One region of the Streptomyces sp. NEAU-W12 genome, then DNA from elsewhere that is predicted to be linked to it. Evidence: riboswitches for the same ligand, from Rfam matches in the RefSeq annotation. Region 1 holds a riboswitch; each other region holds the start of a gene.
The links. A riboswitch is a leader RNA that binds a small molecule or an ion and turns the genes downstream of it on or off. The one in region 1 is predicted to bind cyclic di-AMP.

Region 1 (7,041 bases):
TGACCCGGGCATACGCGCGGCAGGCGGCGAACGTCCGCTCCAGCGCCTCGGGGGCGAGCCGGCCCGTACGGTCGACGCCCTGGCCGAGCCGAACGATCGTCATGCGCCGGTCCAGGTCGACGAGTTCACCCGTCCGCGGGTCGACGTCGGCCACCAGGAGCCGGATCGAGTTGGTACCGCAGTCGATGGCGGCGACGCGGGTCATCGGTCGTCCTCCTCGAGCGGCCTGGCCGCGAAGTAGCCGCCGTCCGAGCTCTCCACCTGCCATCCCTCACCGGCGGGCGGCTCGGCGGCCGTCACGCACGGGCCCTTGCGCCACCACTGCGGCAGCATCGCGAGCGCCTCGTCGCCCAGCGGGTTGACGCCGGGGCCGGCGGCCAGCGAGTGGGCGACCAGGACGTGCAGGCACTTCACCCGGTCCGGCATCCCGCCGGCGCTCGGGAAGTCCTTCAGTTCCTCGATCTCGTCGCGGCGCCGGACGTAGTCCTCGTGCGCCGCGCGGTAGGCGGCCGCCAGCACCGGGTCCGTCGCCAGCCGCTCCGTCATCTCCTTCATCACGCCGTTCGCCTCCAGCGTCCCGATCGCCGAGGCGGCCCGGGGGCAGGTGAGGTAGTACAGCGTCGGGAAGGGGGTGCCGTCGGGCAGCCTCGGTGCGGTCTCGACGACGTCCGGCTGGCCGCAGGGGCATCGGTGCGCGATGGCGCGCAGCCCGCGCGGGGGCCGCCCGAGCTGCTGTGTGAACGCCTCGACGTCCGCGTCGGTCGGGTCGGTGCGCGGGGTCGTGGGCGGGGGCGTTTCCATACCTGTCTTTCTGCGGTGCTGGTGCTCGTGAGGAGTAAGGCTACGGCGCCGGGCTCATCGCCCGGCCGCATCGGACGTGTCGACGCCGTCCCAGACGTTGGCGTACCAGGGGCGGTCGGCCGATCCGCGGTCGGCGCGCGGCTGCTCGGCCGCACCCGGGCCGATCACGATGTAGCCGGTCTCGCCGGGCATGACGTAGTGCAGCCGGGCGCGGACCTGCTGCTCGGCGTAGGCGTCGTCCTGCCAGCGCGCCTTCAGGTCGCGCAGCTGCTCGACCCGCTGCCTGGCCGCGTCCTGCTCCTGCTGGAGGTCGGCTATGTCGGCGCGCTGGGACACGTACTCCCGCATGGGATAGGCGAGGGCCACGATCAGCGAGCAGACGACCAGGGCGAGCAGCGCGGCCCGGCCGGTCAGCCGGGAGCGGCGGGCCTGGCGTTTGGTCTGCGAGCGGTAGACCCGGGCGGCGGTCTGCTCGCCGATCAGCCGGATCCTGGTCGCGGTGGAGAACCGGTCCCGGTCCTTCACGGCCATCTCCCCGCCTCCCGTTCCCCTGTCATACGCGCGTACGTCCCCGGACACGGTACGGGACCGCGTCCGGGGACGTACGGACGCCCGGCCAGGACACGACGACCTCGGTCGTCACCCGGCGCGGGCCGTCGGTTCGGCGGATCAGCCCTTGAACCGCGGGAAGGCGCTGCGGCCGGCGTACACCGCGGCGTCGTCGAGGATCTCCTCGATGCGCAGCAGCTGGTTGTACTTGGCGACACGCTCGGAGCGGGCCGGGGCACCGGTCTTGATCTGGCCGCAGTTGGTGGCGACGGCCAGGTCGGCGATGGTGACGTCCTCGGTCTCGCCGGAGCGGTGCGACATCATGCACTTGAAGCCGTTGCGCTGGGCCAGCTCGACGGCGTCCAGGGTCTCGGTCAGCGAACCGATCTGGTTCACCTTGACCAGCAGGGCGTTGGCCGCGCCGTCCTCGATGCCGCGGGCCAGGCGCTCCGGGTTGGTGACGAACAGGTCGTCGCCGACGATCTGGACCTTGTCGCCGAGCTTGTCGGTGAGGGCCTTCCAGCCGTCCCAGTCGTCCTCGAACAGCGGGTCCTCGATGGAGACCAGCGGGTACGCGGCGACCAGCTCGGCGTAGTACTCCGTCATCTCGGCGGCGGAGCGCTCCTTGCCCTCGAAGACGTACGTGCCGTCCTTGTAGAACTCGGAGGCGGCGACGTCGAGCGCGAGGGCGATCTGCTCGCCGGGGGTGTAACCGGCTTCCTTGACGGCCTCGAGGATGAGGTCGAGGGCCTCGCGGTTGGAGCCGAGGTTCGGGGCGAAGCCGCCCTCGTCGCCGAGGCCGGTGGACAGGCCGCGGCCCTTCAGCACCTTCTTCAGCGTGTGGTAGACCTCGGTGCCCCAGCGCAGGGCCTCGGAGAAGGACTCCGCGCCGATCGGGGCGATCATGAACTCCTGGATGTCCACGTTGGAGTCCGCGTGCGAACCGCCGTTGAGGATGTTCATCATCGGCACCGGCAGCAGGTGCGCGTTGGGGCCGCCGAGGTAGCGGAACAGGGGCAGGTCGCTGGCCTCGGAGGCGGCGTGGGCGACGGCCAGGGAGACGCCGAGGATGGCGTTGGCGCCGAGGGAGCCCTTGTTGTCGGTGGCGTCCAGGTCGAACATCGCCTGGTCGATCAGGCGCTGCTCGGTGGCGTCGTAGCCGACGAGCTCCGGGCCGATCTGCTCGATGACGGCCAGGACCGCCTTCTCGACGCCCTTGCCCTGGTAGCGGTCGGGGTCTCCGTCACGGAGTTCGATGGCCTCGAAGGCGCCGGTGGAGGCGCCGGACGGGACGGCGGCACGACCCGTGCTGCCGTCGTCGAGGCCGACCTCGACCTCGACCGTGGGGTTGCCTCGGGAGTCCAGGATTTCCCGGGCTACGACGACGTCGATGGACGGCACGAGCATCTCCTTCATGGATGTGACGTGGTTCAGCGGGGCCACGGGGCCCTGCGGACCCGAGCCTATCCGGCTCGGGGCGATCGGCCATCCGGCCGGCCGCTTCGCGGACAGAACCGAGAGTAAATTGTTTCCGAACGAAACAAAGACGTGTCCGGGAAACCCGGGAACGGGAGGCCCGCTCCGACCACGGGAAAGCCCCGCCCCGGCGCGCACGGGGGACGCGCGCCGGGGCGGGGCGGACCTCCGCGGGGCCGGGGCCCGGACCCGCGGCCGACGTCCTACTTCAGGTGCAGCTGCTGGCCCGGGTAGATGAGGTCGGCGTCCTCGACGATGTCGTCGTTCAGCTTGAACAGCTTGCCCCAGCCGCCCTTGACGTCGTTCTCCGAGGCGATCGAGCTGAGGGTGTCGCCCTTGAGGACCTTGTACTCGCCGTCGCCCTTCTTGACCTTCTCGCCGGTCGGGGTGGTGACGGTCTTCCTGGCGGCCGGACGCTCGTCGGAGCGGGAGGCCTTCTGCCCGGCGGAACGCTCGGGAGCGGCCTCGGTGCTCTGCTCCGGCGCCTGCTGCTCCGGCGCCTGCTGCTGGGAGCCCTGCGAGGGACCGCTGCCCTGACTGCCGGAGTTCTGGCTGCCCGAGCTCTGGCTGCCCGGGCTCCCGGCGGAACCGCCACCGGTGTAGGCGGCGCCGGACAGGCCCTTGCCGCAGACCGGCCAGGCGCCCTTGCCCTGGCCCGCGAGGACCTTCTCGGCGATCTCGATCTGCTGGGCCTTGCTGGCCTGGTCGGCGGTGGCGGCGTACTTCGTGCCGCCGTAGCCGGCCCAGGTGGAGGCGGAGAACTGCAGGCCGCCGTAGTAGCCGTTGCCGGTGTTGATCGACCAGTTGCCACCGGACTCGCACTGGGCGACGGTGTCCCACTCGGCGGCGGTGGCGGCGGAGGCGTTGCCGGCCGCCATCAGCGGGGCGGCGACGGCGGCACCGGTGACGCCGGCGACGGCGATGGCACGGGTGGCCTTGGACGGACGACGGTGCTTGCCCTTGCTGGAAAACAGCATGGTTGGATCCCCTCACCGACGCCTACGAGGTGAGCTGTCGGGTTCGGGCCGGTTGAGTTGCCCGGCCGCGTTCCCTTGCGGGACGCGGCTTCACCCCGAGCCGTGTCCGGCGTACTTCACCGGATCCGGCGCCTACCTTGGGTCCCCCGCTCCTGCCTACGGCGCATGACGCGACGACTGTTCCCGTGCTGCCACTGGCAGGATTCGGCGTGGCGGCAGCCGGGGCCCGTGATGACGAGCGGTCACGACCGTAGACACGCTCGCAGCGGATTATCAAAGACGATCAGGGCTTCTGAGACCTATCTCTCATCACCTTTAAACCGGACATTTGTTGCGAACCATGACTCTCAACTTCCGCCATCGGCGCGCTTTTTCGCACTCCGGGCCACCTGTCACCCGGTCGGCGCGACGTCATCACCCGACCGGCGCAGGGCCGACACCCGAGCGACCGGACACCGCTGCGGGAATGTCAGAATTCAACCGACTCAAACCAGAATGCGATCCCTTAACCGAAAAGGGTGAGATGCGGGGTGGCGGCACCCTCGGCCTCGTCACCCCCGCCGTACTGGGCGAGCCATCCGCCGCCGAGGGCAAGGGAGTCGGAGGCGGCCGAGGAGCCGCTCGCGGAGCCCGAGCCGGAGTCGCTCGACGGGGAGGAGCTGTCGAGGCCGCGCGCGAAGCCGAGACCGCCGCGCGACGCGTGCCGCCCGGAGGATCCGGCATCACGGTCCTCACGCGCCTCCTCCTCGGCACTGGCGCCGCGGTGACGGCCGCTGCCGGAGTCCTCACCGTCGGCCGATTCCGAAGCGTCGGCCTTCTGCCCCGGCTTGCCCGAGTCGTCCCCCTGGGTGGAAGGAGACGCGGAGGGGGAGGGAGAGGCATCCGCTCCCGCTTCCTTCTCCTTCTCCTTCTCCTGGCCGTCCTCGTCGTCCTCGTCACCCCCGGCACCCTTCGCGTCCGACGAGGAGCCGGCGGACGGGGAGGGTGACGGAGTGGCGGATCTTTCGGAGCCGGACGCACCCGACGCGTCACCCTCCACGCCGGTGTCGACGTCGAGCGCGGGCGCGTCCTGGTCCAGGCCCCCCAGCAGCCCGCAGGCTCTCCACACGCCGACACCCCGGTCGGCGAGAATCTTCTCGGCCACGGCTATCTGCTGGCCGCGGCTGGCCTGGTCGGCGCTGATCGCGTAGTCGAGGCCGCCGTAGGCTTCCCAGTCCTCCTGGGTCAACTGCAGGCCGCCGTAGTAGCCGTTGCCGGAGTTCTGGCTCCAAGAGCCGCCCGACTCGCACTCGGCCACCCGGTCCCAGGTCGAGCCGTCGGCGGCACTGGCGGCGCCGGCCCCGAGGAGAGGGATCGCGATGGCCGAGCCGGTCACTCCGGCCGCGACGAGGAGAGCCGGAGCCTGGCGGGGGCGACGGTGACGACCGTTCCCGGAGAGCATGCGGAGACCTTTCGCAGGAGAACAGTTGCTCGCACGGCGTTTCGAACCATGGCGTGTGAAAAGCGGGACGCCGCGCTTGATGGGTGAACGTATAGGCAGTCGAACGTCTGTCACAAGTTCATGCCGCGCAGATCACACGAAGATCACAGAATTGAGTGGGTGTCACCTTTACGGACGTCCTACCAACGGTCGACGGACCGTGTCCGAGGGGGTCCTGACGGTCACTTGAGCCGCGGCCGACGGTCACGCCGAGGGCTTTTCCGGGGCCCTTCCAAAGACCATCCGGGGCATTTCGGAATGCTTTCCGGGCGCGTCGCCCCCGTTCGCAACATCACATCGGGGGCGGGGTGAATTTCACCGGCAGTGTGCGCAGTCCGCGCATGATGAGGCCGCCGCGCCAGCGCAGTTCGGCCGGATCCGCCGCGAGTTCGAGGTCCGGCAGCCGGGTCAGCAGCGTGGCGAGCGCGGTCTGGCCCTCCAGGCGGGCCAGCGGGGCGCCGAGGCAGTAGTGGATGCCGTGGCCGTACCCCAGATGCTGGTTGTCGCGCCGTGCGAGGTCGAGCGCGTCGGGGTCGGCGAACCGCTCCGGATCGCGGTCCGCGGCGGCCAGGACGACGAGGACCGGGTCACCGGCGGAGATGTGCTGCCCGCCGACGGTGAGCGCCTCGGTGGCGAACCGCCAGGTGGCCAGCTCCACGGGCCCGTCGTAGCGCAGGAGTTCCTCCAGCCCGGTCTCCAGCAGCCCGCGCTCCCCGGCGGCGAGGGACGTCTGCAGGCGCTCGCGCTGCCCCGGGTGGGTGAGGAGGGCGTAGGTGCCGTTGCCGATGAGGTTGACGGTGGTCTCGAAGCCGGCGAACAGCAGGATGAACGCCATGGCTGCGGCCTCGTTCTCGGTGAGGTGCTCGCCGTGGTCGGAGGCGCGGATCAGGCCGGAGATGAGGTCCTCGCCGGGGGCGGGTTCGGCGGGCAGGGCCTCGCGCTTGCGGTGGATCAGGTCGGCCAGGTAGCCGCGCATCTTCTTGACCGACCGGGCGACACCGCCCCTGGGCCCGCCCGCGTGCCGGATCATCATGCCCGCCCAGTCGCGGAAGTCGTCCTGGTCCTCCCTCGGGACGCCGAGCAGGTCGCAGATGGCGTAGATGGGGAGCGGGAAGGCGAAGTCGTGGATGAGGTCGGCGGAGCCGCCTTCCGCGAACCGGTCGATGAGCCCGTCGGTGAGCTCCTGCACCCGGGGCGCGAACTCGGCGACCCGGCGCGGTGTGAACGCCTTGCTGACCAGCCTGCGCAGCCGGGTGTGGTCCGGCGGGTCGATGTTGAGCAGATGCGTCATCAGCTCGGCCTTGCGCTCACCGGGGATACCGGTCCTGCCCCTGGCGTGGGCGGGCCCGTCGTGGTGCGCCGGGTTCTTCGAGAGACGGGGGTCGGCGAGCGTCTGCTTGGCGTCGGCGTACCGGGTGACCAGCCAGGCCTCCACCCCGCTGGGCAGCCGCGTCCGGTGCACCGGCGCGTGCTCCCTCAGCCAGGCGTACGCGGGGTAGGGGTCGCTCGCGAACTCCCAGGTGAAGAGTTCGGGGGCGCCGTGCTCGGGCCGGGGCTGAGGCTGGTGCTGGTCGGTCACCGCTCGACCGTATCCGGCGGCACGCGGGCAGGTACGACCTGCTCCCCCGGTGCCCGGCGGCACCGGGGGACCGCGCCCTACTCCCCCACGCCCTCGGCGGCCCGTATCGCGTCCCGGTAGGCCCGGGCGGCCGCGCGCAGCGCCGCTTCCGGGTCGACGCCCTCCGCCTCGGCCCGCGC
Region 2 (7,041 bases), on a different contig from region 1:
GTGAACCCCTTCGCGAAACCGCCGTGGCTCTCCAGCAGGACCTGGGCGGGGGTGCGCAGCCGGGCGGGCAGGATCAGGCCGGTGGCACAGCCGAGTCCCGGGTCGGCGGCGAAGGGCGCGGTCAGCTCGGTGAGCCAGCGGGTGTCGGCGACGACGTCGTCGTCGGTGAACGCGATCACCTCGCCCAGGGCGTGGGCGAGCCCGGTGTTGTGCGCGGTCGCGAGTCCGGGGACCGGCTCGCGCACGTACCGCACACGCTCCCCGTACTTCCGCTGCACCAGGTCGCGCGTCTCGTCCGACACGGGCGCGTTGTCGACGACGACGGTCTCGAAGTGCGGATGGTCCTGCGCGAGGAGCGAGTCGAGGGCACGGGCGAGCTGTTCGGCCCGCTCCCGGGTGGCCACGACGACCGAGGCGAACGGCGGCGGGGGCGGCCCGGCGGCCCCCACGGCCGCCCTTGCCGTGTCCTGCTCCTGCCCCTGCCCCTGCCCGTGTGCCTGCCGTGCGAGCGCCGCCAGGACCGTCGTCGGATCGGCCCCCTCCGGGACCCTCCCCAGTAGCGTGCCCACCGGTAGGCCGCCCCTCCTGACCAGCAGGAACACCTCGCCGTGCGTCACCGGCGGGCTGCCTGGACCGGGTCTCAGGGCAGCTTCCCCCTCCGCACCGGTCAGGTCCAGCTCGGCGACCTGGACCGCGCCGATGTCCAGGAACCGTCGTATCTCCCCCTGCGTACGTGCCGTGCGGGACATGAGTCCTCCCCTCCTCACGAACGGTGGTCACAAGCGGCCGCGTCCGTGGCCGTCCCGAGCGGTGCTCGTTCTCACGCCCGGAACACCCCCGACGAACCGACGAACCGACTGCCTGACGAACCGACTGCCTGACGAACCGACTGCCTGACGGACCGACTGCCTGACGGACTCAGGGCCGGCGCAGCCGCGCCGCCCCCTTCAAGGCGCGCGACGCCAGCGAGGCGAGACGGGGGCGGGCGACGACGAAGCCGTGCGCGCGGCGCGCGGGCTCGCGGCGCAGCAGCTGGAGCGTGGCCCCCAGGCCGGGACGCGTCGCCTCGCCTTCGTGGACGGAGCGTTCGCCCGTTTTCAGCGCGTCCTTGTACTCGGCCGGGCCGCGTCCCATGTCGAGCAGGCCGATGCCCTCGCCGGCCGCCGCCTCGGCCATCCGCAGATGCAGCACGAGCCCCGGCGAGAACTTCGCGAACTCCGGGTCGTACGCCGGGAACCAGCAGGCCAGCACGGAGGCCGAGCGCAGGCCGAAGTGGGCGGCGACGGGACGGTCCCCGGCGTACAGGACGGACAGCGTGCCCGCGCACTCCGCGGCCCGGGTTCCGGCCAGGCGGCCCACGAGCCGGGTGATCCACTCCTGCGCGAACCGGTCGCGACGCCCGGTCCTGCGGTACTGCGCCGACTTCCACCCGATGAGGGTGCGCAGCGCGGCCGGTTCGCGTTCGTCGAACACGAACCGCACGGGGCCGGCCTGGCGGCCGAGCCTGCGCTCCTTGGCCAGGGTGGTCTTCAGGAACTTCGGCGACTGGGCGCGCAGCACGGACTCGTAGGTCTCGTAGCCCTTCTCCACGTCGATGACGAAGGTGGCGTGCTCCCGGGCCGCCTGCGGGACGAACAGGGCCTGGTCCGCCTCCAGGTTGTCGAAGGCGAAGCTCGACAGCGAGCAGGCACGCAGCAGTTCACCGGTCTTCGGCACGAGACCCGGCCGCAGGACGGCGCCCTGGCAGTCCGAGACCCCGAGCCCGATCGCCCGGCCCTGCCCCCACGCGCCCCGCTCGTACGGCAGGAAGCCGGCCGGCTCGGCGGACGCCCCCTCGTACAGCACCGCGACCCGGGCCTGCGGCCGCACCCCGGACACGGCGGCGGCGAACTCCGGTTCCATGAACGGGCTGCGCGGTGTCTTCGAGGCGGCGCGCAGCTCACGCCATCGCTCCTGCTCCCCCTCGCCGAGTTCGTCGAGCCTCAGCACACGTGTGCGTCCACTGTTCACCTGACCCCCCGATCAAGTCCCCCCTGGACACCTGGAAGGTACCGCCCGGGACCACGAGGACGGTAGGTGGCGGAGCATGTTGCCGCCAGGTGGTGCACAGGCCGAGGACGGTGCGCGGGACGGGTGCCCGGGGCGTGGTGAGCCGGGGGCGCGCGGTGTCCGTATTCTCTGATCATGGCCGCACCCACCGATTGCTCGCTCATCGCCACCGACCTGGACGGGACGCTGCTGCGCGGCGACGACACCCTCTCCGACCGCTCCCTCGCCGCGCTGGCGCTGGTGGCGCGGGCCGGTGTCCGGCACCTCGTGGTGACGGGGCGCCCGGCGCCCAGGGTGCGGCCGCTCCTGGACGACCTGGGGTCCACGGGGCTCGCGGTGTGCGCACAGGGCGCGCAGGTGTACGACGCCGGCACGGACCGGCTGCTGTGGTCGGTCACCCTGGACCGGGAACTGGCGGAGACCGCGCTCGGCAAGATCGAGGCCGAGGTGGGGGAGCTGCACGCCGCGGTCGACCAGAACGGGGCGGACGGGCTCACCCTGATCGAGTCGGGCTATCTGATGCCGCACCCGACGCTGCCCGCCGTGCGGGTCGAACGGCGGGACGATCTGTGGGCCCGGCCGATCAGCAAGGTGCTGCTGCGCCACCCCGACCTGAACGACGACGAGTTGGCGGCGGCGGCCCGTGCGGCGGTCGGCTCGCTGGCCACGGTCACGATGTCGGGGCCGGGCACCGTGGAACTCCAGCCGTGCGGTGTCACCAAGGCGACGGGGCTTGCGCTGGCCGCCGAGCACCTGGGGCTGGATCCCGAGCGGACCGTCGCCTTCGGCGACATGCCCAACGACATCCCGATGTTCGACTGGGCGGCCCACGGAGTCGCCATGGCCAACGCGCACCCGGAGCTCAAGGCGGTGGCCGACGAGGTCACCACGTCGAACGAGGACGACGGCGTGGCCGTCGTCCTCGAGCGGTTGTTCGGCGGAGCGGAGCCGCGCGTGCCCCAACACGTGCTGCCCCGCCCCAGGTCCGGGAGGGTGTCCCGGTAGGCCTCGGCGTCCGCCGGTGTGGCCGGTGCCGCCGGCGTTCCGGTGTTCCGGCGTTCCTACGGGCCCGGACGTATCGGATGTCCCAGGTGTCTCAGTAGGCGCCGAAGACGTTGTCGATGGAGCCGTAACGGTCCGCCGCGTAGTTGCAGGCCGCCGTGATGTTCGCGACCGGGTCGAACGGGTCGAAGGCCGTGCCGGGCACGTGGTACGCCTGGAAGGTCGGGTCGATGACCTGGAGCAGGCCCTTCGACGGGGTGCCGGCCATGGCGTTGGAGTCCCACAGGTTGATGGCCTGCGGGTTGCCGGACGACTCGCGCAGGATGTTGCGGTGGATGGAGTCGTAGCTGCCGGGGATGCCGTGCTGCGCCATGACGGACAGCGACTCGCGGATCCAGCCGTCGAGGTTGTCCGGGTACGCGGTCACGGTGCCGGCAGCGGCAGGGGCGGCCGTCGCGGTGGCGGGCGCGGCGGGCGCGGCGGAGGCGGTGGAGGCGCCGAACAGCGGGAGGGCGACCGCCGCGACACCGGCGACGGCGAAGGAGCGGACGAGGCGGGAGTGGCGGGGCGGACCGGATGCGGTCATGTCTGTGTTCCTCTCCTACGCCTGCGAGGTGAGCTGTCGGGTTCGGGCGGGAGAGTGCCCGGCCGTGCCCCTGCGGGCATGGCTTCACCCCGAGCCGTTCCGGGTGTGAACCGGTCCGGCGGCCTACCTGGGTCCCCCGCTCCTGCCGTGCGTGAGTGAGTTCGTCGATGGGTGGCGCGGGCGGCGGCAGGATTCGGCGTCCGCCCGACAAGCCGGGAACGTATGCGAGTGCACTTGTCGGAAACAAGTACGGCCGTCACGGATCGCTCCGCTTGATCTTGTTCCGGGGGTTTTGGGGTACTTGATCCTTTGTGGATGCCGGGAGTCAACTCGCTTTCGGGCAAGGGGAAGTGCCGGTGGGAGCGAGGTGTGGGCGTGGCGGGGTGCGCGTGACTCACTTCACTGGCCGCACCGTGTGGGCGCATTTGCCGCCAAAGGGAAATCTCTTGTTGATTACGGCAAATCAGACTTCGGGGCGGGCGGGGTGGTCCGCGCGCGGGCCCGGCGCCCGGCCGTGCGCCGGGCCGTATCCCGAGGGTGGGGCGCCATGCCCGAAAGGCGGCGAATATCCTGTATTACCTACTGGCCGAAAAGGGTCCGGTGGTGATCCGGTACCGGAGGGCGCCGTGGGGTGCCGTCCACGCGTGCGCGGGTGAGGCCGGGGAACGCGGGTGCTGGCGGTGATCGAAACATGACCGGATACGCTGACTCGAGTGATGTCAGCGACCTATCGACAAACTGGGCAAGACGTCTAAGCGCCAGTGGACACCAGCAGACAGGAGACCCCTCGTGACCGTCGTCGGGCCGTTCGGGCTGAGCGTGCGGGACCAGGCTCTGGAAGCCGATGTCCAGGCCGGGATGACGGCTGTCGAGGAAGGGCTGCTCGAGGCCACGAAGAGTGAGGTCCCCTTCATCACCGAGGCCGCCCAGCACCTGGTGCGGGCCGGCGGCAAGCGTTTCCGGCCGCTGCTCGTGACGCTCGCCGCCCAGTTCGGCGACCCCTACGCGCCCGGTGTCGTCCCGTCCGCCGTGGTCGTGGAGCTGACCCACCTGGCCACGCTGTACCACGACGACGTGATGGACGACGCCACCGTGCGGCGCGGGGTGCCCAGCGCCAACACCCGCTGGGGCAACTCCGTCGCGGTCCTCACCGGCGACTTCCTCTTCGCGCGCGCGTCGCACATCCTGGCCGACCTCGGTCCGGAGGCCGTACGGGTGCAGGCCCAGGCGTTCGAGCGGCTGGTCACCGGCCAGATCCTGGAGACCGCGGGGCCGCAGGAGGGCCGGGACCCGGTCGACCACTACCTGGACGTCCTCGGCGGCAAGACCGGCTCACTGGTCGCCGTCGCCTGCCGGTTCGGTGCCATGATGTCCGGCGCGGACGACGCGGTCGTGGACGTGCTGACCCAGTACGGCGAGCGCCTCGGTGTCGCCTTCCAGCTCGCCGACGACGTACTGGACATCGCCTCCGACTCCCACGAGTCCGGAAAGACCCCGGGCACCGACCTGCGTGAGGGCATCCCGACGCTGCCCGTGCTGCGGCTGCGCGAGCGGGCGGCCCGGCTGGGGCTGGCCGAGGACATCGCTCTGTGCGAGCTGCTCGACTCCGACCTCGGCGACGACGCCCGGCACGCCGAGGCGCTGCGGCTGCTGCGCGCACACCCCGCGCTGGAGCAGGCCCGGCAGGACACCGTGCGCTACGCGGAGGAGGCGCGCTCGGCGCTGGCCCCGCTGCCGGAGTGCGAGTCGAAGACGGCCCTGGTCGAGCTGTGCGACGCCGTGGTGCACCGGGCCGGCTGACCCGCCGCCCCGTCCGCCACCCTGTCCGCCACCCTGTCCGCCACCCCGGCCCCCGACCCCTACTGGTCGAGGGCCGAAACGACGCCCCGTGTCATACCGCAGCAGTACACGGAGTTGAGTCCGGGGTCTGACGCGTCTGCCCGCCGGGTTTGGTCAGATGGAACACGACGGACATCACCACTCCTCACCGATTCGGGTGAGGACGGCGGCTCAGGGTGTGACTGGTGCGAGCGACACGAGACGCAGGCCGCCGCCGACCACGGAGGTAGGGCACACATGGCACCGTACGAATCCGACGACACGACGACCGCTCGTCAGGCCGGCGAGGCCGACGAGCGGGGCGCGGGCCGGCGCAGGGCCGCGCGGTACGTCGTCCCGGTCACGGTGATGGGAGTGGCGGCCGCGACCATCGGGCTCGTCCCCGCGCTCGCCGACTCCGGCGACCCGGACCTGCCGAAGATCACCGCCGCGCAGCTCATCGAGAAGATGGCCCAGTCGGACGTCGAGCAGCTGTCCGGCACCGTGAAGATCACCACCGACCTCGGGCTGCCGGACCTCGGTGGCCTGGAGAGCAGCCTGACCTCAGGCGCCATGGGCCGGGGCGAGGACGGCGGCTCCTCCGCCGACCCGACGGCCAGGCTCACCGAGCTGGCGTCCGGTACGCACACCCTGCGCATCGCGGCCGACGGCCCCGACCGGCAGAAGGTGTCGCTGCTCGGGAACGCGTCCGAGTACAGCCTGATCCACAACGGCGAGGACGTCTGGGGCTACGACAGCGAGTCCAACGAGGTCTTCCACGGCACCACCGACGAGTCCGCCGGGGCCGGGGGCCGGGAGCACCAGCCCCCGGCCACGCCCAAGGACTTCGCCGAAGAGGCGCTGAAGTCGGTCGACGACACCACGTCCGTCACCGTCGACGGCACCGCGCAGGTGGCCGGCCGGGACGCGTACAAGCTGGTCGTCAAGCCCCGGCAGTCCGGCTCCACGGTCGGCGCCGTCAGTATCGCGGTGGACCACAGGACCGGTACGCCGCTGAAGTTCACGCTGACCCCGGCGAGCGGCGGTGCCGCCGTCGTGGACGTCGGCTTCACCAAGGTCAGCTTCGACCGGCCGGCCGCCTCGACCTTCGACTTCACCCCGCCCAAGGGCGCCAAGGTGACCGAGGAGGGCGAGCTGGACGGCGGTGAAAAGGGCAGCGGCGAGAAGGGCAGCGGCGAGAAGGGCGGGGAGCACCGGAGGCCGGAGGGCGCCCCGAAGTCCGAGGAGGACCTGGCCAAGGGCCTCGACGGACTGAAGGTGCTCGGCGAGGGCTGGAACTCCGTCGCCACCTTCGACACCGGCGCCGAGGGCGGTCTGCCGACCGGCTCCGGAAACGGTGACCTCGACGGCTTCCTCGGCTCGCTCGGCGACCAGGTGAAGGGCGAGTTCGGCACGGGCACCGTGTTCAGCACCCGCCTGGTCAACGCCCTGTTCACCGAGGACGGCACGGTCTACGTGGGCGCCGTCACCAAGGATGTTTTGGTGAAGGCGGCCGACGAGGCGAAGTAACCCGGACAGCGCTACGACAGGGAACGAGGGAGCCGATGGGCGAGGCGTCCGCCACG
Region 3 (7,041 bases), on a different contig from region 1:
TCCGGCAGCTGGCCCGCCGCCACTGGCGGCACGGCACCGGCGAGCTGCACCGCTCCCTGTCCCGGAGTGCCTTCACCGAGGCGGTCCGCCGGCTCGTGCCCGCGGTCCGGGAGGCCGACCTGGTCCCGGCCCCGGCGGGCGTACGGGCCCAGGCGGTCCTGCGCGACGGCACCCTGGCCGACGACTTCCTGATCCGGGAGACACCCCGCGCGGTCCACGTCCTCAACGCCCCCTCGCCCGCGGCGACGGCGTGCCTGCCCATCGGCCGGGAGGTCGCCCGCCGGGCCCTGACCGCCCTCGCCACCCCGGACGGCACACCCCGCTGAGCCAGCCACCCCCGCCGGTCCCCCGCCGGTCCCCCCACCCACGCAACCGGTCACGAAACCACCCGCGCGACCGACCCCGGCCACACACCCGACCCCCGGAGCGACGACGGCACCCCCACCCAGCAGCCGCGAGACCACCCGCCGGGCCCCGACCACCCTCGCCACCCCGGACGGCACACCCCACCGAGCCAGCCACCCCCGCCGGTCCCCCCACCCACGCAACCGGTCACGAAACCACCCGCGCGACCGACCCCGGCCACACACCCGACCCCCGGAGCCACTCGGAACCGGCCGCATGACCGGCCCGGAGCCGACCGCGGAGCCCTCCGCGCGGCCCCCGTAAAATCGACAGCACTGTGTCTGACTCCGTGAACACCCCCGAAGCCCTCGCCCCGCACCCCGGGCACACGCCCGGTGTGTCGGTCCGCCGTAACCGGGAGAAGGGCGAGCCCCGCTTCCCGGACGGGCCGAAGGCCGATCCCGCCGGGTCGCACTTCGAGCGCCGGATCCGGAGTTTCCAGCCGCGCCGGAGCCGGGTCACCGCCGGTCAGGCGGACGCGTTGCAGCGGTTGTGGCCCCGGTGGGGCTTCGACGTCGACGGCAGGCAGCGCCTCGACCTCGCCGCCTTCTTCGGCAACGACCGCCCGGTCGTCCTCGAGATCGGCTTCGGCATGGGCGAGGCGACCGCGCGCATGGCCGCCGCCGATCCGGGCACCAACATCCTCGCCGTGGACGTCCACACCCCCGGCCAGGGCCATCTGCTCGGCCTCGCCGACCAGCACGGCCTGGACAACGTCCGCGTCGGCAACGGCGACGCGATCATCCTGCTGCGCGAGATGCTCACCCCCGACGCGCTGGGCGGGCTGCGCGTCTACTTCCCCGACCCCTGGCCGAAGAAGCGGCACCACAAGCGCCGGCTGATCCAGCCCGCCTTCCTCGACCTCGCCGCGGCCCGCCTCGCACCGGGCGCGCTCCTGCACTGCGCCACCGACTGGGAACCGTACGCCGAGCAGATGCTCGAGGTGCTGACCGCGCACCCCGGTTTCGAGAACACCGTGGCGGACGGCGGTTTCGCGCCGCGTCCGGAGTTCCGGCCGCTGACCCGTTTCGAGGGGCAGGGACTGGACAAGGGCCATGTGGTGAACGACCTGCTCTTCCGCCGCGTACAGCACCTCGACCAGCCCGCCGACCGGGCCGACCGGGATGACCGGGACGCCGCCGGGACCTGATCCCAGCCGGTGCTCCTGCGGGCAGCACCGTTCCCTCGTTAGGGTCAATGTCGTGGCCATCAGCCGTCCGTACCCGACCCGGCCAGCCCCGCGGCACGCGCACTGGTGGCAGCGGTCCCGGGTGCGTTACGGGGCGTTGACCGCCCTCCTCGCGCTCTCGGGTCTGGTCATCCTGGGCCTGGTCCGCGAGCAGACCGGCACGCAGGGCTTCCTGGTGGGGCTCGGCCTCGCCGTGCTGCCGGTGCCGCTGCTCGTCGCCGCCTTCCGCTGGCTGGAGCGCGTCGCGCCGGGCCCCTGGCGCAACCTCGTCTTCGCCTTCGCCTGGGGTGCCTGCGCCGCCGCGCTCATGGCGATCGTCGCCAACAGCTTCGCCACGCGGTGGATAGCGACGGAGACGGCCGACCCGTCCCGCGCGGACACGCTCGGCGTGACCGTCATAGCCCCGGTCGTGGAGGAGTCCGCGAAGGCCGCCGCCGTCCTGCTGGTCTTCCTGTTCCGCAGACGCGACTTCACCGGGATCCTCGACGGCGTGGTGATAGCCGGGGTCACCGCCACCGGCTTCGCCTTCACCGAGAACGTCCTCTACCTCGGCACCGCCTTCGGTACCGACCAGCTCACCGGCGGCAGCGGCGTCTCCTCCGTCACCGCGGCGACGTTCTTCGTCCGCGTCGTCATGTCGCCGTTCGCGCATCCGCTCTTCACCGTCCTCACCGGCATCGGCTTCGGAATGGCCGCGCTCGCCACCCGGCGGCGCCGCCCGGTGCGCTTCCTGCTCCCGCTCGGCGGCCTGCTGCTCGCGATGGGCATGCACGCCCTGTGGAACGCCTCCTCGACCCTCGGGGAGTACGGCTTCTTCGCCGTGTACGCGGCGTTCATGGTGCCGTCGTTCGGCCTGCTGACCTGGCTGGTGGTGTGGACCCGGCAGCGCGAGCTGCGGACCGTACGGGAGGAGCTGCCCGCGTACGTCAGGGCCGGCTGGCTGACCCCGGCCCAGCCCTACGCGCTCGGCTCGATGCGGGCCCGGCGCATCGCCCGGCGGTACGCGCACCGGCACGGCGGCCGGACCGCTGCCCGCGCTGTGGCCCAGTACGGGGCGTACGCGACGTCGCTGGCGTTCCTGCGCCACCGGGGGCGCCGCGGCCGCGCGGGTGCGGACTTCGTCGTACGGGAGCACGAACTGCTGCGCGAGATGTGGCACCGCCGCGACACGGCCCGCCCGGCCCTGGAGCACGCGGCCCGAGCCGTCGCACCGCCCGCCCCGCCCCGGCCGGCGCACGGTCCGTACGGCGTGCCCGAGGCGTACGGGGGGCACCGCGTGTACGGCCCGTACGGCGCCGTGGACCCCGGTCGCCCGGCGCCCGGGCCGAACCCGTACGCGCACCCGTACCGCCCCTGACACCGCCCCGGAAACGCCGGACCGGCAGTCCTGACGTCGGGGGGCGTCGTCAGGACTGCCGGGGCTGTGGCTGTGCGGGGCGCAGGATGCGGAGGCCGGCCGGGGCCGGGGGCTCAGACGGTGAGGCCCTTCGACTGCATCCAGGCCATCGGGTCGATGCCCGAGGCGGAACCGGCCGGGTGCACCTCCAGGTGGAGGTGGGCGCCGGTGGAGTTGCCGGTGGAGCCGACGCGGCCGATCACATCGCCGGTGTTGACCTGCTGGCCGACGCTGACGCTGATGGAGGACTGGTGGGCGTACCAGATCTCGGTGCCGTCGTCGAGGGTCAGCACGGTCTTGTAGCCGTACGAGCCGTCCCAGCCGGCGGAGGTGATCGTGCCGGTGTGGACCGCCTTGATCAGCGTGCCCGTGGGGGCGGCGAAGTCCAGGCCCGTGTGCTGGCCGGAGGACCAGTAGGCGCCGGCCTGACCGAAGGTCGAGGAGATGGTGTACGAGGAGGTGGGCAGCGCGTACTGCCTGGCCAGTTCGGCGAGACGCTCGGCCTCGGCCTTCTTCTCGGCCTCCTCCTCCGCCTTCTTCTTCGCCGCGGCGGCCTTCTCCTCGGCCTCCTTCTTCGCGGCGGCGGCCTGCTCCTCGGCCTCCTTCTCCGCCTTCGCGGCGGCTTCGGCGGCGGCCTGCTCCTCGGCCTGGCTCTGCTGCTGCTCGACCTGCGCCATGATCCGGGCGCGCAGCACCTCGCCGGCGTCGGAGGTGCTGCCCTGCTCGGCCTCGTCGGCGACCGTGCCGATGCTGCTGAGCGGGGTGGCGGAGCCCTGGGGGGTTTCCTCGTCGGAGATGAGGGAACCAACAGAGGGAAGGTCCGGCACGGAGATGGAGACCGGCGGCTTGCCGGTCTGGGCGCTGGCCATGCCGCCACCGGCGACAGCGGCTATGACACCGACGCCCAGGACGGTGGAGCTACGGGCGAGGCCTCCGCCGCGCTGCTTGCCGACACGATGACGGCCGCGCACGGGGCGAACGGACTCCGCGGTGGGGTTCCACTCCTCGAAGGGGCCCTCGTCGGTGCGGATGCCGCCGTAGCCGAAGGTGTCGCTCTCGTGCTGGCTCGGCATGAAGGGGGCCTCGGGGGCAGGCCGGTTGGACGCCACGTGGGGCGCACTCCTTTCCTTCCTTCTCGCCTACCGGGTTAGCTGACGGGTTCGGAGCAGGAAGGTCTCCTACGCGCGTATACCGCCCGTGTCTCCACGGGTGCATCCGCGCGATTCACCCCAAGATGTTGGTTCCCCGGTTCCCTTGCGGGATTCGGCGCGTGCGCACGGAGCCGACTCGTGTGCCGGCTGGGACGACCGCGCTGCGTTATCGAACGTTAATAGACGCGAGGACCGTATTCCAAGCCGTTCCTCTTGATCGTTAACGATTTCCGCACGGACTTAAGCGCCAGCGCCGGTCAAAACCGGGCGAGTTGGCTTCACCGCTCTCGTCACACCCGAGCTGACGGTACGTCAATTGTTATGCGCAGCGGGGCGACTCGATCACCTGGCGTGACATCTGTGCGCAAGGGCCCTGGGACGCACTCTCGAAACGGGGCGGACGGAAACGGCCGAGGGCCGGAACCCTTTCGGATTCCGGCCCTCGGCCTTCAGTAGCGGGGACAGGATTTGAACCTGCGACCTCTGGGTTATGAGCCCAGCGAGCTACCGAGCTGCTCCACCCCGCGTCGTTGTGTTCACCAGCATACGGCATCCGCGGGACACTCCGCACACGCGTTGCCGCCGCCCTCGCGTCACCGGCCGATCAGATGGCCGTTCGGCGCCTCGGCGGCCTCCTCGTGCTCCGGCAGGACGACGACCAGGGCGCCCCCCGCCGCCAGTACTCCGCTGCCGTCGGCGCCCGCCACGAAGGTGTCCGGCTCCCGCCACGCGGTGACCACCCGCCGTACTCCCGCGTCCAGGACCAGCCGGGCGCAGGGCACCGGACGGGAGGCGCGGCGGGCACAGGGTTCCAGACTGGAGTACACGGTGGCGGTCGCGAGCCGCGGGTCCGCGGGGTCGGTCCTGGCGAGGGCGGCCTCCTCGGCATGCACCACCGGATCACCGCCCTCGCGGGAGTGGCCCCGCGCCAGCTCGGTGCCGTCGGCGGCGACGACCACCGCGCCCACACTGAACGCCGTCTCCGAGGGCGGGCACCGCTTCGCCAGTTCGCAGGCGAGGGCCAGCCAGTGGTGGTCGGCGGCGACAGGGAGCGGACCGGCGCCGGGAGCGGTGGGTTCGTAGCGCATGAGGACGACGTCGCCGACCGGGCGGGTCTCCAGCAGCCGCAGCCGGCCGCCCTGGTAGGTGCCGGGGCCGAAGAGACGGGCGGCGTCCGGGTCACCGACGAAGAGCGGGGCGAGGACCAGTTGGAGCTCGTCGGCGAGGCCCTGGGTGAGGAGCTGGGTGTGGATCAGGCCGCCGCCCTCGACCATGAGCCGCCGGACGCCGTACGCGTCGTACAGGTGTGTCAGGAGGCGGCGCCAGTCGAGCTCGGCGCCGAGGGGCACGATGTCGGCGGCGAGACCGTGGGCGCGGGCGCGTTCGGCGCCCCTGCCGGTCGTGTAGAGGACCTTCGCGCCACCGGTGTGCCAGAACCGCGCCTCCGGGTCCAGGTCGCCCGAGCCGCTGACGGTGACCTTCAGCGGGTAGGCGGGCCGGCCTTCGGCGACCCGGGCGGCACGCCGCTCGGGCGCGTTGACCAGCAGCCGGGGGTTGTCGGCCCGGATCGTGCCGGCGCCGACCAGGATCGCGTCCACCGACGCCCGTACCTCGTCGACCCGGTCGAAGTCCTCCGGGCCGGACAGCAGCAGCCGCTCGGGGCCGGTGTCGTCGAGATACCCGTCGAGCGAGACGGCGGCGGACAGCAGGACGTACGGGTGGGGCATCGACGGCGCTCCTGACGGGGACGGCGGACGGGACAGGGCGGGACAGGGCAGGGCCGGACCGGACCGGGTGAAGAGAGTCTTGCACCCGGTGCGCTCCCGCGCGGAGGGGAAGCCGTGCGGTGTGCCACCGCCACGTGGCGCGGAACCGTGCGGCGTGGAAACGGCGGTGTCCCCGCCACACCCGGCGGCCCCGCCACACCCGGCGGCCGGCCCGTGACGAAGGCCCTTCCCCCACCTCGTGGGTGTCCTCCGCCCCCCTCGTTTGGGTGGTGTCGTGGTCGCCGGCGAGGAGGATGCGTGTCGGCGCGCCGTCGCTCCCGGCACCGGCCGGGGTCCCGGTCCCGGCGCCGGCGGGTGTGCCGGACGGGGTGCGGGGGGGGGAAGCCGGGGTCGGTCATGTCCGGGTTTTCCGGTCGGGGAGGGCGGTCAGGGACGGAGGGGTCCGCACGGGCACGGGCCCCCGCCCCGGAGCGGGGACGGCGCGGCGCACGAGGGCCCCGCCTCCGGCGGCCGGGCCCACATCGAGGTCGGCGCCGACGAGCAGGGCCCGCTCGCGCATCCCGAGCATGCCGGCGCCCTCGGACGCCACACCGATGCCCCGGCCGTCGTCCCGGACGCGCAGCTCCACTCCGGAGGGGGTGCGGCACAGGGAGATCTCCGCGCGGCGGGCGTGCGCGTGCCGGGCGATGTCGGTGAGCCCTTCCTGGGACACCCGGTAGAGGACCGGTTCGGGCTCCGGGCCCGGATCGGGCAGCCGGGCCCCCGCGAGGATGAGGGCTGCCCCTGATGGCCCCGGGGTGCCGGGCGGAAGGTCCTTGAAGCGGGGTCAGGCCCGTCCCCGCCGAACGACCCCGTACCGGACGGGTGATGACCTCGGCGCACGGGCAGACTCCCAGAGTCGGCCCGATGGTGGAGTGCCGAGTTCTCGAGGGCCGTCGGTGCCCTCGCCGGAGTCACCCGGATCTCCTCCTCCGGGGTCATCGCCAAGGTGCTCGGCGACCTCGGGCGCACGGGCAACCGCGAGACGCCGGTCATCCTGTGCGTCCTGGTCATGGAAGACCTCGCCAGGGCCGTCTACCTGCCGATCCTCGCCGCCCTGCTGACCGGTGCGAGTCTCGCGGGCGGCAGCGTCACCCTGCTGGTCTCCCTGGCCACCGTCGGCGTCGTCTTCTA
Region 4 (7,041 bases), on a different contig from region 1:
CCTGGACATGCTCGCCGGATTCGGGGTGATGGGCCTGGGGCGCCACCACCCCGTGGTCCGCAAGGCACTGCACGACGTCCTCGACTCCTCGCTCGCCGACCTCACCCGCTTCGACTGCCCGCCGCTGCCCGGACTGCTGGCCGAGAAACTGCTCACCCACAGCCCCCACCTGGACCGGGTGTTCTTCGGCAACAGCGGCACGGAGGCGGTCGAGACCGCGCTGAAGTTCGCCCGGTACGCCACCGGAAGGCCCCGCGTCCTGTACTGCGCGCACGCCTTCCACGGGCTGACCACGGGTTCCCTGTCCGTCAACGGCGAGTCCGGCTTCCGGGACGGATTCGCCCCACTGCTGCCCGACACGGCCGTACCCCTCGGCGATCCGGACGCGCTGGAAAGGGAGCTGGCCAGGGGGGACGTCGCCGCCCTCATCGTGGAACCCGTCCAGGGCAAGGGCGTGCACGCGGCCCCGCCCGGCTATCTGCGTGCCGCCCAGGAGCTGTTGCACCGGCACAGGGCGCTGCTGATCGCCGACGAGGTGCAGACCGGACTCGGACGGACCGGCGACTTCTACGCCTACCAGCACGAGGAAGGGGTCGAACCGGACCTGGTGTGCGTGGCCAAGGCGCTCTCCGGCGGCTACGTGCCGGTGGGGGCCACGCTCGGCAAGGACTGGATCTTCCGCAAGGTCTACTCGTCGATGGACCGGGTGCTGGTCCACTCGGCCAGCTTCGGGGGCAACGCGCAGGCCATGGCGGCCGGCCTCGCGGTGCTGTCGGTCATGGAGAACGAAGGGATCGTCGCGAACGTCCGGGCCACCGGGGAGCTGCTGCGGTCCCGGCTCGCGGCCCTCGTCGACACGTACGAGCTGCTCGCCGACGTCCGTGGCCGGGGCCTGATGATCGGCATCGAGTTCGGCCGGCCGCGGTCGCTGAAGCTGCGCGGCCGCTGGGCCATGCTGCAGGCCGCACGCAAGGGGCTCTTCGCGCAGATGGTGGTCGTCCCGCTGCTGCAGAAGCACAGGATCCTCACCCAGGTCTCCGGCGACCACCTGGAGGTGATCAAGCTGATCCCGCCGCTGATCATCGGCGAGCGGGAGGTGGACCGCTTCGTGGACGCCTTCACCGCGGTCATGGACGACGCCCATGAGGGGGGTCTGGTGTGGGAGTTCGGCAGGACACTGGTCAAGCAGGCGGTCGCCCACCGGTGAGAACGGCGCTCTTTGTCCGTGAGGCAAGAAATTTGCCCCCAGGGCAAGAGTGCGGCTGAATGGAGTCATGAGCTCTCCCGAGGCCGGGCCGTCGGCCGAACCGGCCGACGCGCTCCCCGCGGTCGCCCCGCAGCTGCGCGCCCTCAGGCGTCGGGCCTCCCTGACGCTGGAGGCCGCAGCCCGCGACGCGGGGCTGTCGCCCGCGCACCTCTCCCGGCTGGAGACCGGACAGCGTCAGCCTTCGCTGCCGACGCTGCTCTCCCTCGCCCGCGTCTACGGTACGACGGTTTCCGAACTGCTCGGTGAGACCGCCGTCGGCCGTGAAGCCGTGGTGCGCGCCGCCGACATGGAGCCGACCACGGTCGGCGGCTGGACCTACCGGCAGGCCGGTTCCCCCGGGCGCGGGATGCAGGCCCTGCGGGTCCAGGTCCCGGAGGGATCCCAGGGCGACATCGTGCGGGTCCACCCCGGCGAGGAGTGGCTGTACGTCCTCAGGGGGCGGCTGCGGCTGCGCCTCGGGGAGACCCCGCACCGCCTCGCACCGGGCGACAGCGCGCACTTCGACTCGCTGACCCCGCACCGCATCGCCGCCGAGGACCCCGACGGGGTCGAGCTGCTGTTCGTCCACACCCTGCTGCAGAGTCCCACGGCCGCCCTGTGCCTGGGCCCCACCCCTGGAGACGTGTCATGAAAGACATGGAGGAGAAGTTCCCCCGCGCCCTGTGGGTGAGGCTGTTCATCTACGTCGTGGTGGGGCACCTCTTCGCGGCCTTCGTCTACCTGCTCTTCGAGCTGGGCGCGAAGGCGTAGCCCTCGGGGGCGCTCAGTCCAGCATGCGTTCGCGCAGCCGCTCCCGGTGCCCGGGGGTGAACCCGAGAGCCTGTTCGAGGTAGGGGTCCACGCCGCCCCAGGTCTCCTCGATCGTCTCGAGGGCGGCCGACAGGTACTCGGCGCGGGCGTCGAACAGCGGGTCGAGCAGCTCCATGACCTCGGGTGAGTAGGCCGAGGCGGAGGTGGAGCTGCGGCGCACCTTGTAGCGGCGGTGCGCGGCGCTGGACTTCAGGTAGTCGTCGAAGATCGCGTCCCGCTCCACGCCCAGCGCGAGCAGCGTCACCGCCACCGACAGGCCCGCGCGGTCCTTGCCCGCCGCGCAGTGCATCAGTGCGGGCAGGCTCTCCTCGGCGAGCGAGATCAGCACGCGGGAGTGCTCAGAGGTGCGCTGCGTCACGGTCGCGCGGTACGAGGCGATCATCCGTTCCGCTCCCTTGCCGTCGGCGAGGATCGCGCGGAGCTGGTCGAGGTCCCCGTCACGGACCATCCTCCAGAACTCGGCGCCGTCGGCCGGGTCGCTCAGCGGCAGGTTCACATTGCGCACGCCGGGCAGTTCGATGTCCCGTCCGTCCAGTCTGTGGTCGGCCGCGTTGCGGAAGTCGAAGACGGTGTGCAGTCCCAGGGAGGACAGGAAGGCGGCGTCCTCCTCGGTGGCGTGTGCGAGGTGGCCGCTGCGGAACAGCACCCCGTGCCGCACCCGGCGGCCGTCGACGGTCGGCAGGCCGCCCACATCACGGAAATTGCGCACACCGGTGAGCTCGGGTTCGGTCGACGGGATCTGCTGCGTCACGGGGGCCCCTCTCCCACTCTGCGCCGCCGGCGCGGCGGCGTCGGCGGGTGTCACCCGACGATACGACATGCCTGGCAGGGGCCATGAGTTGGTGACCGGGCCGGGCGGCGTGGTGTCGCCGGTGTCGAGCCACCGGCGCGGACGGACGCCGGCACGGCCCCTGGGCGGACCCGTCGCCGGACCGGGTTGAATCCTCCCTTCTTCCCTTATTGATGCGTTCTGTCCGTTTAGGTGGTTTCGACCCAACGTGCACCGATAGGAAGGGAGATGGGGGTGAGGTGGTGAGCATCGTCATAGAGGTGACGATGCGTTGTCGCCATGCTCACGTAATTCCCGTGTTTCGCAAGGGGATTCAGGGGGCGTGTAATGCCCGGGGCGACTCTGGGTGACCGTTTTCATGTCAATGGATCACGGAAATGCGCCTTTGCTCGGAAGACCGGGCTTGTTCCTTTGCGTACCGGTCGCCTACGTTCACCATCGATCCGGACAGACGCCTAATCCTGCCGCTGTCCGGAGCCTTCACACTCTGACCCGCGTATGGCAGGAGCGGGGGACCCACAGGTACGACTGCCTGTTCCGGTCTCCGGAACGGCTTGGGGTTAAGCCGCGTTTCGACGCGGCCGGGCATCTCCAGTCCGAACCCGACAGCTCACCTCGTAGGCGCCGGAGAGGAATTCGTCATGCCCGCAAAGGGTAAGCACCGCCGTCCCAGCGCTTTGCGCTTCACCCGCTCCCTCGCCGTCGCCGGAACCGGTGGCGCCGCGCTCGCCCTACCGCTTCTCGGTGCCACCGGAGCGAACGCCGCCCCTGTGCAGGCCGTCCCGGAAAAGGCCGTCCAGTCGTATTCCGTCGCCGCCGCGGCGGCTGACGGCGTGAAGGCCGACGACGGCGGGAAGGACGACGCCCGCACGTACATAGTGAAGGGCGGCGACTACCTGGCGAAGATCGCCGAGTCCGAGAACGTCGACGGCGGTTGGAAGCAGCTCTACGCCGACAACCGCGAGGCCGTGGGCAGCGACCCGTCGCTCATCCACCCCGGCCTGAAGCTCTCGGTCGACGGCAAGGCCGCCGCGACCGCCGCGCCGGAGAAGCCCTCTTCTTCCGGTAAGTCGGCTTCGCCCTCTTCGTCCGCTCCGTCCTCCGCGCCGGAGTCGGCGGCGGCCGGTGAGTCCTCGGAGCGGTCCGCTCCGAAGCCCTCCTCGGGCTCCTCCGAGCAGTCCGCGTCGAAGTCCTCCTCCGCCGTGGTGCCCGCGAACCAGGCCGCGAACACCTCCGGTTACAGCTCGCCGGTGCCCGGCGGCGGTCTCGGCACCGCCTACAAGGTGGCCGGCAGCATGTGGTCCAGCGGCTACCACACCGGTGTCGACTTCGCCGTCCCGACCGGTACCTCCCTGAAGGCCGTGGGCCCGGGCACCGTCGTCTCCGCCGGCTGGGCCGGCTCGTACGGCAACCAGGTCGTCATCAAGCTGAACGACGGCTACTACGCCCAGTACGCCCACCTGTCCTCGCTGTCCGTCTCGGCCGGCCAGGCCGTGAGCGGCGGCCAGCAGGTCGGTCTCGCGGGCTCCACCGGCAACTCGACCGGCCCGCACCTGCACTTCGAGATCCGCACCACGCCGGACTACGGCTCGGACGTGGACCCGGTCTCCTACCTCCGCGGCAAGGGCGTCTCCATCGGCTGACCCCGCGCCACCCCGCCCGGCACGCGCCGAAGGCCGGACCCCGATCCCCGGGTCCGGCCTTCGGCGCGTACGCCCGGAGTGTTCCGTGCGCCACGTCGCCCGCCACCCGACATCCTTCTCCCCAGGGCTACTCCGGAACTGGCCGATGCTGTGCGAGTGGCTTATCTCACCGCCCGTCAATGTCTTCCTACGGTCGCGTAGGTCACATTCGAAGGTGAATCATGTCCGGTTGTGGCAGACGATTCGAAGAATGACGGCAAGGCAGTGATCGGGTCGTACGTGGCGGTGGGGGACAGCTTCACCGAGGGCGTCGGCGACCCCGGCCCCGACGGGGCGTTCGTCGGCTGGGCCGACCGGTTCGCGGTGCTTCTCGCCGACCGGCGCCCCGAAGGCGACTTCCAGTACACGAATCTCGCGGTGCGCGGGAAGCTGCTCGACCAGGTCATGGCCGACCAGCTCCCGCGGGCCGTCGAACTGGCCCCCGCACTGGTTTCTTTCTGTGCGGGCGGCAACGACATCCTGCGCCCCGGCAGCGACCCGGACGAGGTGGCCGAGCGTTTCGAGCAGGCGGTCGCCGCGCTCACGGCGGTCTCCGGCACGGTGCTGGTGACGACCGGGTTCGACACCCGGGGCGTGCCCCTGCTGAGGCATCTGCGCGGCAAGATCGCCACCTACAACGGGCACGTCCGGGCCGTCGCCGACCGGTACGGCTGTCCGGTGCTCGACCTGTGGTCCCTGAGGAGCATCCAGGACCGCAGGGCCTGGGACGCCGACCGGCTGCACCTGTCGCCCGAGGGACACACCCGCGTGGCGCTCCGCGCGGGCCAGACCCTCGGCCTGGACGTCCCGGCCGACCCGGAGCAGGCCTGGCCCCAGCTGCCGCCGCGCGGCAGCCTGCACGTCCGGCGTGACGACGTCCAGTGGGCGCGCGAGTACCTGGTGCCGTGGATAGGACGCAGGCTGCGCGGGGAGTCGTCGGGGGACCACGTGACGGCGAAGGGGATGCTGTCCCCGGGTGACATCAGGGAGCGCATCGCCGCGGTGGCGTGACGCCGGGCGTGGGGGCAGCGGGGAGGGGGCGGGTGCGCGCCCGTCCCCGCGGCCCCGCGCCGACGCACATAATGGAATGTCTGACCGATTTTCCTTGGAGGCGTCGTGGCCGGTATCCGTTCCCAGAGCTCCGGGCTCCGTGCGCTACGGCCCGCGGCCTTCGGCGCGGACCCCGCCGGTGAGCGCATGGAGCGCATCCGCCGGTCCCCGCACTACCGGGACGGCGTGTTCCAGAATCCCCAAGGCCCCACCCGGGCCCGGCCCCCGGGCTCGTCCCGGGACCTGGCGAGGACCTACTTCGACAAGGGCACCCGGTCCCGCCGTGCCCCGCACCACACCCCGCCGGTGCACGCCACCACCCTCGCCGACCTGGCCCGCCCGCCGGCCTCCGGACTGCGGCTGACCTGGATGGGACACTCCAGTGTGCTCGTGGAGATCGACGGGCGGCGGGTGCTGTTCGACCCCGTGTGGGGCGAGCGCTGCTCCCCGTTCCCCTTCGTCGGCCCGAAGCGGCTGCACCCGGTACCTCTGCCGCTGGCCGCGCTCGGCCCGGTGGACGTCGTCGTGATCTCGCACGACCACTACGACCACCTGGACCTGCCCACCGTCAAGGCGCTGGCCGGCACGGACACGCTGTTCGCCGTGCCGCTCGGCGTGGGCGCCCATCTCGAGCACTGGGGCGTGTCCGCCGACCGGCTGCGCGAACTGGACTGGCACGAGGCGACCGAGGTCGGCGGGCTCACCCTCACCGCCACCCCGGCCCGCCACTTCTGCGGCCGGGGCCTGCGCAACACGCAGCACACCCTGTGGGCCTCCTGGGTCGTCACCGGCGGGGAACACCGCGTCTACCACAGCGGAGACACCGGTTACTTCGACGGCTTCAAGGACATCGGCGCCGCCCACGGCCCCTTCGACGCGACGATGATCCAGATCGGTGCGTACTCGGACTTCTGGCCCAAGGGGCAGTCGGACCCGAACCCGGGACCGGGTTCCTGGCCGGAGATCCACATGAACCCCGCCGAAGGCCTCCAGGCCCACCTCGACCTCCAGCGGGGCCGGCCGTGCGGGGTCCTCCTGCCGATCCACTGGGGCACCTTCAACCTGGCACCGCATCCGTGGGCGGAGCCCGGCGAGTGGACGATGGCTGCGGCCGACGCGGTCGGGCAGCCCGCCGCCTTCCCCGTCCCGGGCCTGCCGTTCGAGCCCGCCGGTGAACTGCCGGCCGAGCCGTGGTGGCGGGGCGTGGGGCACGTCCCGGACCACAGGTGGCCGCTGCCCGACCCCGTCACGGTCTCTTCCCACGAGGAGCCGGGCCTGGTGCCGGAGGAATGAGCCTTGGCCTTGATCGCTACGCTGAGTGATGTTCCTGTGGGTGGCACACGGCGCGCGGAGGGCTCCTGAGGGGTCCCGAGGGGGCGTCCGGCCGGGGGGCGGGAGTAAACGAGAGGGCCGGGGGGCTGCGAGCTCCCCGGCCCTCGGCG

Region 2: it holds a riboswitch for cyclic di-AMP, as region 1 does, so the genes downstream of both, ORI94_RS23225 (transglycosylase SLT domain-containing protein) here and ORI94_RS23980 (transglycosylase family protein) in region 1, are expected to answer to the same signal.
Region 3: it holds a riboswitch for cyclic di-AMP, as region 1 does, so the genes downstream of both, ORI94_RS00065 (M23 family metallopeptidase) here and ORI94_RS23980 (transglycosylase family protein) in region 1, are expected to answer to the same signal.
Region 4: it holds a riboswitch for cyclic di-AMP, as region 1 does, so the genes downstream of both, ORI94_RS06240 (M23 family metallopeptidase) here and ORI94_RS23980 (transglycosylase family protein) in region 1, are expected to answer to the same signal.

Annotation. Positions count from the first base shown of each region.
Region 1 is NZ_JAPJDM010000020.1:5,453-12,493, forward strand. It holds gene ORI94_RS23960 (Ppx/GppA phosphatase family protein) at 1-205, opposite strand, end outside; gene ORI94_RS23965 (DUF501 domain-containing protein) at 202-801, opposite strand; gene ORI94_RS23970 (FtsB family cell division protein) at 856-1,332, opposite strand; gene eno (phosphopyruvate hydratase) at 1,471-2,751, opposite strand; gene ORI94_RS23980 (transglycosylase family protein) at 3,030-3,803, opposite strand; cyclic di-AMP (ydaO/yuaA leader) riboswitch at 3,808-3,977, opposite strand; gene ORI94_RS23985 (transglycosylase family protein) at 4,309-5,244, opposite strand; gene ORI94_RS23990 (cytochrome P450 family protein) at 5,576-6,862, opposite strand; gene ORI94_RS23995 (nucleoside triphosphate pyrophosphohydrolase) at 6,940-7,041, opposite strand, start outside.
Region 2 is NZ_JAPJDM010000019.1:45,215-52,255, forward strand. It holds gene ORI94_RS23210 (glycosyltransferase) at 1-749, opposite strand, end outside; gene ORI94_RS23215 (GNAT family N-acetyltransferase) at 919-1,989, opposite strand; gene ORI94_RS23220 (HAD family hydrolase) at 2,185-3,054, shown strand; gene ORI94_RS23225 (transglycosylase SLT domain-containing protein) at 3,146-3,637, opposite strand; cyclic di-AMP (ydaO/yuaA leader) riboswitch at 3,643-3,805, opposite strand; gene ORI94_RS23230 (polyprenyl synthetase family protein) at 4,427-5,437, shown strand; gene ORI94_RS23235 (LolA family protein) at 5,714-6,985, shown strand.
Region 3 is NZ_JAPJDM010000001.1:14,969-22,009, forward strand. It holds gene lhgO (L-2-hydroxyglutarate oxidase) at 1-326, shown strand, start outside; gene trmB (tRNA (guanosine(46)-N7)-methyltransferase TrmB) at 683-1,555, shown strand; gene ORI94_RS00060 (PrsW family intramembrane metalloprotease) at 1,608-2,951, shown strand; gene ORI94_RS00065 (M23 family metallopeptidase) at 3,065-4,099, opposite strand; cyclic di-AMP (ydaO/yuaA leader) riboswitch at 4,112-4,269, opposite strand; tRNA gene ORI94_RS00070 (tRNA-Met) at 4,595-4,668, opposite strand; gene ORI94_RS00075 (dihydrofolate reductase family protein) at 4,735-5,868, opposite strand; gene ORI94_RS00080 (sensor histidine kinase) at 6,263-6,580, opposite strand; partial or broken gene ORI94_RS00085 (cation:proton antiporter) at 6,800-7,041, shown strand, end outside.
Region 4 is NZ_JAPJDM010000004.1:10,541-17,581, forward strand. It holds gene ORI94_RS06220 (aspartate aminotransferase family protein) at 1-1,207, shown strand, start outside; gene ORI94_RS06225 (helix-turn-helix domain-containing protein) at 1,275-1,898, shown strand; gene ORI94_RS06230 (DUF6126 family protein) at 1,895-2,017, shown strand; gene ORI94_RS06235 (tyrosine-protein phosphatase) at 2,031-2,828, opposite strand; cyclic di-AMP (ydaO/yuaA leader) riboswitch at 3,343-3,504, shown strand; gene ORI94_RS06240 (M23 family metallopeptidase) at 3,509-4,510, shown strand; gene ORI94_RS06245 (SGNH/GDSL hydrolase family protein) at 4,775-5,560, shown strand; gene ORI94_RS06250 (MBL fold metallo-hydrolase) at 5,666-6,892, shown strand.